3 regions of the Nesterenkonia aerolata genome follow, and region 3 is predicted to be linked to each of the others. Evidence: riboswitches for the same ligand, from Rfam matches in the RefSeq annotation. Region 3 holds a riboswitch; each other region holds the start of a gene.
What was found. Region 3 has a riboswitch for S-adenosylmethionine ahead of RIL96_RS05445 (methionine ABC transporter ATP-binding protein). Riboswitches for the same ligand answer to the same signal wherever they lie in the genome.
Positions count from the first base shown of each region.

Region 1 (4,270 bases), on a different contig from region 3:
CCCAGAGCACGGAGCAGACGCTCCTCCAGACAGACGGTGTCACGGATGGTGACGAAGGGAAACCGCGAACCCCAGGGACGGCCGTCGGGATCCGGGGACGCCGGGCCGGTGGAGCCGTAGCAGCCGCCGACCATGGCCGGAGCGATGACGAACCAGCGGTCCGTGTCCAGGGGCCTTCCCGGGCCCACCAGCTCCTCCCACCACCCGGTGCTCGGGTCCGCCTCAGTGGCGGCCACATGGGAGTCACCGGTCAGCGCGTGGGCCACCAGTACCGCGTTGTCACCAGCCGCATTGAGCCGCCCCCAGGTCTCATAGGCGATCTCCACCTGAGGTAACGCACCACCGGCCTCGAACGTGTAACCGCCGACGTCGAGCACCTGCAGGGCTCCGGCAGGGCGGTGGCCGAAGTCGTTCAAAGTGGTGGACAGCACCGGTGTGCTCATCGTCTGTGGAATCCTCTGCTGGTAGGTCCGTCGGGCAGGTCTGCGTGGCTGTGCTCAGTGGCTCAGTCCTCGGCCGAGGCACCGGCGAGCGCCTGGTCCAGATCCGCGAGGATGTCATCGATATGCTCCAGCCCCACGGACAGTCGCACCATTCCCGGTGAGACTCCTGCGGCCCGCTGGTCCTCCTCGCTGAGCTGGCTGTGCGTGGTCGAGGCCGGGTGGATCGCCAGAGAACGGACGTCACCGACGTTGGCCACCAGGGAATGCAGCTGCAGCGCGTCCACCAGGCGCTGTCCAGCCTCAGCGCCACCGCGGACCTCAAAGGCGAGCACCGAGCCGACGCCGCGTGGCAGGTACCGGCGCGCCTGTTCATGGCAGGGGCTGGATGCCAGACCGGCATAGTTCACCCGCTTCACCGCCGGGTGGGCCTGGAGATGTTCGGCCACGCGCTGAGCGTTGGCGACGTGGCGCTCCATGCGCAGGCTCAGCGTCTCCAGCCCCAGGTTGATCTCGAAGGCGTTATGCGGTGACAGTGCTGGCCCCAGGTCACGCAGCAGCTGGACCCGCGCCTTCATGATGTAGGACAGGTTCACCCCGAAGGCCCCGTCAGCACCGAGATCACGACCGAAGACCAACCCGTGATAACTCTCATCGGGCTCGGTGAAACCGGGGTACCGCTCCGGGTAACGCGTGTAGTCGAACCGGCCGGAGTCGACGATGATCCCCGCGATGGCCGTCCCGTGACCGCCCAGGAACTTCGTCGCCGAATGGACGACGACGTCGGCGCCGTGTTCGATCGGCCGGATCAGGTACGGAGTGGTCAGCGTCGAGTCGATGATCAGCGGCACGCCCAGCTCATGCGCGGCAGAAGCCACGGCTTCGATGTCGAGGACGTCACCGCGAGGGTTGGCCACCGCCTCTCCGAAGAACGCCGCCGTGTTCTCTTTGGCGGCCGCGCGCCAGGATTCGACGTCATCGGGGTCCTCGACGAAACTGACCTCCACGCCGAGCTTGGGCAGCGTGTGCTTGAACAGGTTCTGCGTGCCGCCGTAGAGCTGCGGGGAGGCCACCACATGGGCGCCGGCCTCAGCGATGTTCAGCAGCGCCAGCGTGGTGGCCGCCTGCCCGGAACCCACCGCTAGGGCTCCCACGCCCCCTTCGAGGGCGGCGATCTTGTTCTCCACGGCCTCCACCGTCGGGTTGGTCAGCCGGGAGTAGATGGGACCGAGCTCCTCCAGGCCGAAGCGCCGGGCCGCGGACTCGGTGCTGGGGAAGACGAAGGACGTGCTCTGCTGGATAGGCAGAGCACGGGCGCCGGTGTGCGGATCCGGCTCAACACCAGCGTGGATCTGGAGGGTCTCAAAGCGATGGGCAGACTGTGCCGTGCTCTCAGTCATGTGGCGTCTCCGTTCGGTCCGGTCCCTGGGGGTAAGGACCCGACCTCCGACGACGCGGAGCCCTCCGGCCCTGCCCCATGGACGTGGCATCTCATGGACTGGCGTGGGGCCGCACTGACGTGGAGGCCCGCGCTTGCCTCACCGGTACTGCGGAATGTCCGCAGACCGGTCAGGCCAGGTCGTCACCCGGGGCACCCCACCGCGAACTGGAGGGTTGCCGGCCAGCAAACCGGGGTTTCGCGCTGGCACTCTTGACCTTAGGAATCAGTGTGCCCGGGAAACCCCCTCAGGGCAACCCGGGCACACCCCACTGCACGTTTATCCGAACTCTCTGCAGAATCCGTGCCTTATAGAGGCCGGATTACGCAAGCGATTCGGATAAACGTGCGGTGCGGGGGTATCAGGGGACGCGGACGATGAGGGCGTCGCCCTGGCCGCCTCCACCGCAGAGAGCCGCCGCACCAGTGCCCCCGCCACGGCGCTTGAGCTCCAGCGCCAGATGCAGCAGGATGCGCGCACCGGACATACCGACCGGGTGCCCCAGGGCGATCGCGCCGCCGTCCGCGTTGACCTTTTCGGCCTCGACGCCCAGCTCCTCGGCAGAGGCCAACCCGACGGCGGCGAACGCCTCGTTGATCTCGATCAGATCCAAAGCACCCGGCTCAACACCCTCCTTCTCACAAGCGCGAGCAATGGCACGGGCCGGCTGCAGCTGCAAGGAGGAATCGGGACCGGCGACCATCCCGTGAGCACCGATCTCTGCCAACCACTCCACGCCGAGCTGCTCGGCCTTCTCCTTGGACATCACGACCATCGCACAGGCGCCGTCGGAGATCTGTGAGGCTGAACCGGCCGTGATCGTACCGTCCTTGGCGAAGGCCGGACGCAGCCGTCCCAAGGACTCCGCCGTCGTGTCACCCCGCACACCCTCGTCAGCACTGATCCGCACCGGCTCACCCTTACGCTGGGGCACCTGCACCTCGACGATCTCCTCGTCGAAGCGGCCCGCCTGGGCCGCATCAGCGGCACGGCGGTGCGAGGCCGCCGCGAACTCATCCTGCTGCTCACGGGTATAGGCCCGTTCACCACTGTTGCAGGATTCGGTCAGCGCGCCCATGGACTGATCCGTGGCTTGGTCCCAGAGCGCGTCATAAGCCATGGAATCCACCAGGGTGGCGTCACCATAGGTGATCCCGGTCCGTGACTTCGGTAGCAGATGCGGCGCCTGAGACATCGACTCCATCCCCCCGGCGACGACGATCTCGCACTCCCCCGCCCGGATCATCTGATCGGCCGTCGCCACCGCATTGAGTCCGGAGAGGCAGACCTTATTGATGGTGATCGCCGGCACCGAGGCCGGAATCCCTGCCGCCAACGACGCCGTGCGCGCGGCATTCTGCCCCGTGCCGGCCTGGATGACCTGCCCCATGATGACGTAGTCGACATCATTGCCGGAGACTGCCGCGCGGTCCAAAGCGCCGCTGATCGCCACTGCGCCGAGGTCAGCGGCCCGCAGAGTGGAGAGACCACCGAGCAGCTTGCCGATGGGAGTACGGGCGCCGGAGACGATGACGGTGGATGACATGGGCGGGACCTCCAGAAATAGTTGCACGTCCAATAATCTCTCGCTAGATTACCAACGAGACTCAGCTCACACACTATTCCAGCCTCGAGGCGGAGGAGAAGCTTCTATGCACCAGGTGACGCACTTCATCGACGGACAGCGCACCGAGGGAACCTCGGGCCGCACGAAAGAGGTCTTCAACCCGGTCCAGGGCGCGCCACAGGCCACTGTGCCGCTGGCCGATGAAGCCGAGGTCGACGCCGCCATCGCCTCCAGCCAGGCCGCCTTCGACGGCTGGTCCTCGATGAACCCCCAGCGCCGCGGGCGCATCCTGCTCAAGTGGGTGGATCTGATCTACACCCACATGGATGAGCTCGCCGAAACGCTCTCCAACGAGCACGGCAAGACCTTCCCCGACGCCAAGGGTGACATCCAGCGCGGCGTCGAAGTCGTCGAATTCGCCGCCGGCGCTCCCCACCTGCTCAAGGGCGAGTTCTCCTCCGAGGTGGCCCGCGGGGTCGACGTCCACTCCCTGCGTCAGCCCCTGGGCGTGGTCACCGGCATCACCCCGTTCAACTTTCCGGCGATGATCCCCCTGTGGAAGGCCGGCGTCGCCCTGGCTGCGGGCAACACCTTCGTGCTGAAGCCTTCTGAGCGTGACCCCTCCGTGCCGGTGCGCCTGGCCGAGCTCGCCGTCGAGGCCGGGATGCCCGCCGGCGTGCTCAACGTCATCCACGGCGACAAGACGGCAGTGGACACGCTCATCGCCGACGAGCGGATCAAAGCGGTCGGCTTCGTCGGCTCCACACCGATCGCCCAGGCCATCTACACCGCGGCCGCCACCCATGGAAAGCGCGCCCAGTGCT
Region 1 covers NZ_JAVKGR010000001.1:308,977-313,246, forward strand. Annotated here, with positions in the region: gene metX (homoserine O-acetyltransferase MetX) at 1-443, opposite strand, end outside; gene RIL96_RS01430 (O-acetylhomoserine aminocarboxypropyltransferase/cysteine synthase family protein) at 506-1,840, opposite strand; SAM riboswitch class IV at 1,965-2,097, opposite strand; gene RIL96_RS01435 (acetyl-CoA C-acetyltransferase) at 2,241-3,425, opposite strand; gene RIL96_RS01440 (CoA-acylating methylmalonate-semialdehyde dehydrogenase) at 3,532-4,270, shown strand, end outside.
Region 1: it holds a riboswitch for S-adenosylmethionine, as region 3 does, so the genes downstream of both, RIL96_RS01430 (O-acetylhomoserine aminocarboxypropyltransferase/cysteine synthase family protein) here and RIL96_RS05445 (methionine ABC transporter ATP-binding protein) in region 3, are expected to answer to the same signal.

Region 2 (4,270 bases), on a different contig from region 3:
CGTGAACGTGGAGGTCTGGTAGATGGGCGGAACCACGGCGCCGGTCAGGCCGCAGGGTTCCTGCCCGGCGTGGACCGCCGAGGTGCGGAATCCCGGGCGGACGACGTCGAGGCCGAGGTCAGGGAGCGTCGTCATGCGCGGACTCCTTCCAGGATGCGCAGTTCGTCACGGACGTCGAATCCGCTGCCCTGCTGCGCGGTCTGCCAGCCGGGCCCCTCCTGGGGCCTGTGCTCCTCCTGGGGTCTGTGCCCGAGCGCCGCCTCGAGGGAGGAGGCGAGGTCAGCCCAGATGTCCTCGACGTCCTCCCGTCCGACCGCCAACCGCACCGTCTGCTCGGTGATCGCACCGGCGGCGCGCAGCTCCTCGCTGAGCCGGCAATGCGTCATCGACGCCGGATGACAGGCCAGGGTCCGCGCATCACCGAGGTTCGCGGCGAGCTTGACCAGGGTCAGGGAGTCGAAGAACCGCTCGACGTCGGCGCGCTCCGGCAGCTCGAAGGACAGCACGGCACCGGCACCGCGGGGAAAGTCTCGCTGGGCGATGGCCGCATCCTGAGACGCGGGCAGGCTGGGATGCCGGACCGTCTCCACCGCGAGGTGCCGCTCGAGCCGCCGGGCCAGCTCCTCGGTGGAACGGCAGTGGCGCTCCATCCGGACGTCGAGGGTCTCGATGCCCTCCAGCAGCTGCTGGGCATTCCAGGGCGCCAGCGTGGGGCCGAGATCGTTGAGCAGCTGGGCGCGGATCAGGTGCAGCAGCGCACCGTGGTCCCCGTGGGCCGCCACCAGTGACCGGCCTCCGAAGCGGCGGCGGGCCGTAGTGAGCTGGAGCCAGCGCTGCGGGTCGGCCGAGGGCGTAAACCGGCCGGTGTCGACGATAGCTCCTCCCAGGACGGTACCGCCGCCGGAGAGGTACTTGGTGGCGGAATGCACCACCAGGTCGGCACCGAGCTGACCCGGACGCAGCAGGTGCGGGCTGGCCAGCGTGTTGTCCACGACCAGCGGCAGCTGGGCACTGTGGGCGATCTCTGCCAGCGCCGGGATGTCCGGGAGGTCGGCGTGTGGGTTGCCGATGGACTCCACCAGCAGCGCCCGGGTGCGGAAGGTGATCGCCTGCCGCCAGCTCTGCGGATGATGCGGGTCCACCCAGGTGACCTCGATGCCGGCTTCGGCCAGAGTGTCGTTGAGCAGGTCTGCGGTACCCCCGTAGATGCGCTCAGAGGCGACGATATGACCGGCGGAGACCCCCGGGTCGGGTTCGCCGTCGGGAGATTGCCCGGACCGGCCCGCCAGGGCCAGCAGCGTGAGGCTCAGCGCGGCCTGCCCAGAGGCTGTGGCTACCGCGCCGACGCCGCCTTCCAACGCAGCGATGCGCCGTTCGAACAGGGCCACTGTGGGATTGCCCGTCCGCGAGTAGGTCAGCCCCGGACTGCGCTGGGCGAAGCGCTCCCGGGCCTCGGCCAGAGTGGCGAACTCATAGGCCGCGCTCAGGTGCACCGGGGCCACCACGGGGGTTCCGGCCGGCTCAGCGCCGGTGCCCGCATGGATCTTCGCCGTGGCCCCGGAATCACGGTGGAGCGTGTGCTGCCCCGGCGTGTTCGGGGAGGCAGGCCCCGCTGAAGACCTCGGTGATGAATGGGATGTGGAATGCGGGTCAGCCATCACTGGACCCCCTCCTTCGAGTGGGGGCGCAGGGGCCCGTCACCAGTGTTCCGGGCCCGCCGAGAGCGCCATGCTTACCACGTGCGGTGTGCACGCAGCCGGATCGTCATCTGGGGCACCCCGCCACAGCGAGAGGGTTGCCGACCGGTCGGCCAGAGCCTTGGAGACCGGTGCTCGTGATCCTTAGACCGTCACACTACCACCGAATCATGAACATTGACAGCACATGAGGGGCAGAGTGTTCATCTCTTGGGAGCGCGATGGAGGTCAGCGGAAGAGCTGCGCGGTGGCCAGCTGCGCGCCCTCGGCCAGGCTTTCCAGCTTCGCCTGGGCGATCTGCGGATGGATGCGCCCGCCGAGGCCACAGTCGGTGGAGGCGATGACGTTCTCCCGCCCCACCCGCTCGGCGAAACGGATGATCCGCTGGGCCACCAGCTCCGGATGCTCGACGACGTTCGTCGCATGGGAGACGATGCCCGGCAGAATGACCTTCCCCTCGGGCAGCTCGACGTCGTCGAAGACGGTGAACTCATGCTCGTGCCGGACGTTGGCGGCCTCGAAGGAGTAGTACTTCGCGTCGATCTGCAGCATGAGATCCACGATGTGCCGGAACTCGATATCCGTGGTGTGGGGGCCGTGCCAGGAGCCCCAGCACAGGTGGAAGCGGACCTGTTCCTGCGGGAGGCCGCGCAGAGCGTAGTTGATGGCCTCGACGCGCAGCTGGGTGAAGCGCCGATAGTCCTCGATGCTGGGCTCCGGGGTGATCTGGTCCCAGTTCTCGGCGATCGAGGGATCGTCGATCTGCAGGATCAGCCCGGCGTCGATGATGGCCCGATACTCTTCCCGCAGCACCTCGGCCCAAGCGTAGAGGTGTGCCTCCTCGTCCCGGTAGTGCCGGTCGGCGATGCGCGCACCAGAGCCTGGCGCGATCGAGGTCATGAATCCGGTCTCCAGTCCGGCGGCGTCGAGACCGGCCCGGAAGTTCGCGATGTCTGAGGCGATCTGCTCCTGCCCCGTATAGGCCAATTCGCCCACAGTGGCGGGGAACGGGGTGGCGGTGTTGCCGGTGCCGATGCCGGATTCCGGGTCCTGATAGGCCTGCTGGAACCGCACCCAGTCCCGGCGGTTCGGGAAGCTGGTCAGCTGGATCTCACCGGGGGACGATTCGACGTTCGGCTGGCTGAAGATGTCCTCTCCGGTGACCTCCAGACCTTCCACGCGCTGGAAGATATAGGACCACCAGGCGCCGTAGTCGGTGGCTTGGCTCATCGCTTTGCCGTACTCGCCGTCGCCGGGAACCGTGATGCCTGCCGCCTGCTGCCGGGCGACGATGTCGGCGACGGCGGCGGAGAGGCGCTGCTCGAACTCCTCGGTACGGATCAGGGTGAGGCCGTCGTCGGCGAACTCCCGGGCAGCATTGGCGGCGATCAGCTCCTCGGTGCGGGGCAGCGAACCGGCATGGGTGACCAGGATCTGCTCAGTGGGGTCGGGGGTCTGCGGCATAGTGGAGCCTCCTTCGTGGCACATGTTCGGTCTATGTGATCGGCGTTGAAATTTATGTTCAACTGTTTGTCAGTTGTATCACGCCGGTGCACCGCAAGGCACCCGCCAGTCCGCCTTCCGCGAAGAACCCAGGAGCCGTCGAGGCTCGCGCCATAGACTGGGGCGCAGGAGCTGACCACACCGACGACGGCACCTCGGCGGCGAAATCCGCCGTCCGCCTCGCCGTCTCCCTGACTTCACGAGGAGGATCCCTATGGCCAAGGACTCAAGCTTCGACATCGTCTCCACTGTGGATAAGCAGGAGGTCGCCAATGCGCTGAACCAGGCGCAGAAGGAGATCGCCCAGCGCTACGACTTCAAAGGGGTCGGGGCGGAGATCGACTTCTCCGGAGAGAAGATCCTGATGCGCGCCAACTCTGAGGAGCGGGTCAAAGCGGTGGCGGACGTCTTCGGTTCGAAGCTGATCAAACGCGGGATTTCCCTGAAGGCGTTCGATTCCGGCGAACCCTACGCCTCCGGCAAGGAATACCGCATCGAGGGCCTGATCAAGGAGGGGATCGATCAGCCGACGGCGAAGAAGATCTCCAAGATCATCCGTGACGAGGGGCCCAAGTCGGTCAAGGCCACCATCCAGGGTGATGAGCTGCGCGTGACCTCGAAGTCCCGGGATAATCTGCAGTCGGTGATCGCCCTGCTCAAGGACTTCGACGACGCCGCCCTGCAGTTCGTGAACATGCGATGAGGAGGCCCCAGTGAGCCATCACAACGGACGACTACGGACCATCGGGCTGCTCTCGCTGCTCTTCGGGCTGCTGCTGGCCATCGGCGCGATCCTGGCCTACTCCTCCGGAAACTCCTTCTTCCTGGTCCTCTTCGCCGGCATCGGCCTGGTCTCAGTGGCCTACAGCTACTGGAACTCGGACAAGATCGCCCTGCGTGCGATGAAGGCCTACCCGGTCTCCCGGGAACAGGCCCCGGCGCTCTACACGATGGTCGAGGAACTCGCGCAGCGGGCCCAGCAGCCGGTGCCGCGCATCTACATCGCCCCTTCCCCGACGCCCAACGCCTTCGCCACCGGCCGCAACCCGGAGAACGGGGTGGTGTGCTTC
Region 2 covers NZ_JAVKGR010000021.1:3,593-7,862, forward strand. Annotated here, with positions in the region: gene RIL96_RS12055 (cystathionine gamma-synthase) at 1-135, opposite strand, end outside; gene RIL96_RS12060 (O-acetylhomoserine aminocarboxypropyltransferase/cysteine synthase family protein) at 132-1,658, opposite strand; SAM riboswitch class IV at 1,724-1,840, opposite strand; gene RIL96_RS12065 (cobalamin-independent methionine synthase II family protein) at 1,926-3,161, opposite strand; gene RIL96_RS12070 (YajQ family cyclic di-GMP-binding protein) at 3,415-3,903, shown strand; gene RIL96_RS12075 (M48 family metalloprotease) at 3,914-4,270, shown strand, end outside.
Region 2: it holds a riboswitch for S-adenosylmethionine, as region 3 does, so the genes downstream of both, RIL96_RS12060 (O-acetylhomoserine aminocarboxypropyltransferase/cysteine synthase family protein) here and RIL96_RS05445 (methionine ABC transporter ATP-binding protein) in region 3, are expected to answer to the same signal.

Region 3 (4,270 bases):
TGGAACGCCTCCTGCAGCACCTCAGCCTTCTCCGTCTCCTCGAAACCCGGCTGAGCGGCGACCACGACGGTGTATGGCGTCTCGACCTCCGGATCATCCTCCATGATCAGCGCGGTCCCTTCGACGTCATAGTCAGCCTCAGCCACTAACCGGGCAAAGGCAAAGGCTGCGTCTACATCAGGCAGACTCTGCGGTGTGGACTGCTGATCCACTTCGATGAACTCGATATTCCGCGGATTGTCCGTGATATCTGATTGAGAGAGATCGGTGACATCCTGGGATTCATCGACCTCGATCAGCCCCTCATCAGCTAACATCTTCAACGCACGGCCGTTGTTGGAGGTATCCACGGGAATTGCGATCTGCGCGCCCTCTGGAATCTCATCTACGCTGTCATGCTCCAGCGAAAAGATGCCGCTGGGCGCGTAATACACCGAGAACGCCGGAGTGACCTCCGTGTCGTTGTCCTCGTTGAACTGCCGCAGATATGAGATGTGCTGGAAGAAGTTCGCGTCGTACTCGCCCTGGGCGACGGCCTGGTTCGGCTGGATGATATCGGTGACATAGGTCGTCTCCAACGTCCACCCGTCCTCCTCCAACTGCTCCTTGACCAATTCCGTGGGCTCCTGGAACGGAGCAGACTCCGTGACGATCATGGTGATGGTGCGGTCGTCATCACCGGCCAGGCCGCATCCGGTGAGACCGAGCACGGACGCCGCAGCAGCACCGGCAAAGATGTGACGCCGCGCGTGGCGGGGTACAGAATCCCCGGCAGAAGGGGCGGAAAAGGCAGCAGAAGACATAGGGGATCTCCCTTTGAGAAGGAAACGAGCGAAAACGAGGCGCCGGGTTCAGAGGCGCTTATCGGTGAGCCGGGACAGCGTGGTCCCGCCCCACTGCACCAGCGTCACCAGCAGCAGCATCAGCACGATGGCCACCAGCATCACCGGCGTCTCATAGCGGTAGTAGCCGTAGCGGATGGCGAAGTCACCGATTCCGCCTCCGCCGACCAGCCCCACCATCGCCGAATAGGAGATGAAGCTGACCGTGGTGATCGTGATAGAGCCGATGATGGCGGGCTTCGCGTCCACCAGCAGCACATTGCGGATGATCTGGCCGCGTGTGGCACCCATCGCACGCGATGCCTCCACTGCACCGGTGCCCAGCTGGGTCAGGTTCTGCTCCACCAAACGGGCGAAGTAGGGGATCGCGTTGACCGTCAGCGGAACGATCGCCGCGGCCGTTCCCACTGTGGTGCCGACCAGCAATCGGGTGAACGGGATAATCGCGATCAGCAGGATCAGAAACGGAAAGGACCGCACCATATTGACCAGCCCGCTGACCACCGCGTGACGCTTCGGCAACGGCGCGATCCCGCCCGGCGCATGGTTGAACAGCCAGATCCCGATCGGCGTGCCGATGAGCACCGCCAGCGGAATGGCCACACCGACCATCGCGAAGGTCTGCAGCATCGCGACGAGGAGCTCACCGCGCAGTTCCACGATGCGTTCCATCAGCGCACCACCTCCAGCAGAGCCTCTGACTGCGCGGTGGACTCGACATCGGTGGCGGGCCTGCGGTCCACAGAGATCCCGTCGCTGACCAGATAACGGCCGATGCTGGTGGCCGGGTCGAAGGACCCCGACAGCAGATCCTGCGCGCCGAAGCGTTCCACTACTCTGCCGTCCTCCATGACCGCGACATCATCGGCCAGCGCCTTGATGACCTCCATCTCATGGGTCACGATCACCACAGTGATGCCGAACTCACGGTTCACATCAGCCAGGTACTGCAGCACCGAGGCCGTGGTGAAGGGGTCCAATGCGGAGGTGGGCTCGTCACAGAGCAGCACCTCCGGCTCCGGAGCCAGCGCCCGAGCGATCGCTACCCGCTGCTTCTGCCCACCCGAGAGCTGAGCCGGGTAGGCGGAGGCCTTACCGGAGAGATCGACGATCTCCAAGGCCTCCGCGGCCCGCCGGCGCCTGACCGCACGGTCCCTGACCCCCGCGAATTTCAGTGCAAGCTCCACGTTCTGCGCGGCGGTCAGATTGTTCACCAGATTGAAGCCCTGGAAGATCATGCCGATCTGATGCCGTGCACGCCGTAGGCCCTCATCACCGAGCCCGGTGAGCACCGTGTCACCCACCTGCACCTCACCCGAGCTGGGACGCTCCAGCAGGTTGATGTTTCGCAACAGCGTGGACTTCCCCGCTCCGGAGAATCCGATGATGCCCTGAATGCGTCCGCGGCCGACCTCGAGGCTGACGTCATAGACGGCGGTGACCGGCCCCCGCCCGCGAGTGGCGGCGAAAGTGGTCGTGACATGGCGCAGTGAGATCATGATCCTCCATCGGTCCCGGCGGTAGCACCGTGACCGATGCGCCTGCGGATCAAAGCCGCGGAAGAAGGCGCTCGGCAGGTTGCTGCGACGTCGTCGAGCCGGGTCTCTCGGTCGCTCTGGATGGTTTGCGAAGCTGGACAACTCTAGGCATGCCAGCACCGTTTCCGTCAATACGTTCAGAGCAGGAGTCCGCAATATTCGTCATAAATGTTCACTCACCAGGCTTCAGACTGACGTACCGCCCGTCGAGTTGCTGCACCACAGAACAGCCGCGTAGAGTCGCTGTCCGTACCATCCAGAGCGGCTGAGAGATCTGGCTCGACGACGCCGCAGCAACCGCCCCCTCCTCCCTGGCTCCGAACAGGTGAGGGCCGGGAAAGGTGCTACCGCCAGGACCGATGGGAGTGAGTGCTCTATGGGTTCGTCCACGCTGACCTACACCGACCGTGCCGCCGCAGGCTCCGCTGCGGATTTCTCTGACGACTCCACCCCTGAGACCAGCGGGTCCCTCGGAGTCACACTGCGCGGACTCGGCCGCCGCTTCGACGGGCGCACTGTGCTGCGCGACGTCGACGTCGACATCCGCCCCGGTGAGATCCTCGCCGTCCTCGGAGCCTCGGGCTGCGGGAAGTCCACCCTGCTGCGGGCCGTGGCCGGGCTCGACACCGGCTTCACCGGTCAGGCTCAGATCGCCGGGCAGGCGGTGAGCCGCTACGACGAGCGCACCGCGGTCGGGTTCCAGGAACCTCGTCTGCTGCCCTGGCGCACAGTGCGCGCCAACGTGGCTCTTGGTCTGCCCCGCGGCACCCCGAAGGCTCAGGGCCGCGAGCGCGTCGACGAGCTGCTGCGGCTCGTCGGCCTGGCGGAACGGGCTGACCTGCGCCCACGGGAGATCTCCGGGGGCATGGCCCAGCGCGCCTCCCTGGCTCGCGCTCTCGCCCGGCGCCCCGGAGTACTGCTGCTCGATGAACCGTTCGGCGCACTCGACGCCCTGACCCGGCTGAAGATGCAGGACCTTCTGCTGGACATCCACGCTGAGACCGGCACCACCGTTCTGCTGGTGACCCATGACGTCGATGAGGCGCTGCACCTGGCTGACCGGATTCTACTGCTCGGCGCTGACGGCACCGACCGCGAGGGTGCCGGTGTGGCTCAGCTGCTGGAGATCACCAACCCCCGCCCCCGGGACCGCGGTTCAGCGCACCTGGCCGCACTGCGCGGCGCCCTGTTGGAGGGCCTCGGCGTCGAGGGCACTACCGCTGCGGACACCACTGCAGAAACCGCTGCGGAGACTACTGGGGGCGCCACTGGAGAAGGAGCGCACCGTTGAGCGAGAGGACACACCTGATGACGGCCAGACGCCGCACCAGAACCGCGGCAGTGCTCGGGCTCAGCGCCCTGTTGGCCACCGCCTGCGTCGACGGGGAAGGCCCCGCGGACGAGGAGGACTCAGACCTGAGCACTCTGGATATCGACTGGGCCACCTATAACCCGCTCAGCCTCATCATTCGAGACCAGGGGTGGCTGGAGGAGGAGCTCTCCGAAGAGGGGATCGACGTCAACTGGGTGCAGTCCCAGGGCTCGAACCGCGCCCATGAGAATCTGCGCGCCGGCGCTGTCGACTTCGGCTCCTCCGCCGGGTCGGCAGCCCTGCTCAACCGGGCCAATGGCTCCGCGGTGAAGACCGTACTCATCGCTGACCAGCCAGAATGGACGGCGCTGGTCTCCACGGCGGACTCCGATGTGGAGACCGTCAGCGATCTCGAGGGCGCGACCGTAGCAGCGACCGCGGGCACTGACCCGTATTTCTTCCTCTTCCAAGCGCTGGAGGCCGAAGGACTGGAGCCCGGTGACGTGACAGTGCAGAACCTGCAGCACGCCGACGGTCGGACGGCTCTGATGAACGGGGATGTGGATGCCTGGGCGGGG
Region 3 covers NZ_JAVKGR010000004.1:83,422-87,691, reverse strand. Annotated here, with positions in the region: gene RIL96_RS05455 (MetQ/NlpA family ABC transporter substrate-binding protein) at 1-803, opposite strand, end outside; gene RIL96_RS05450 (methionine ABC transporter permease) at 852-1,514, opposite strand; gene RIL96_RS05445 (methionine ABC transporter ATP-binding protein) at 1,514-2,341, opposite strand; SAM riboswitch class I at 2,345-2,468, opposite strand; SAM riboswitch class I at 2,630-2,746, shown strand; gene RIL96_RS05440 (ABC transporter ATP-binding protein) at 2,757-3,671, shown strand; gene RIL96_RS05435 (aliphatic sulfonate ABC transporter substrate-binding protein) at 3,689-4,270, shown strand, end outside.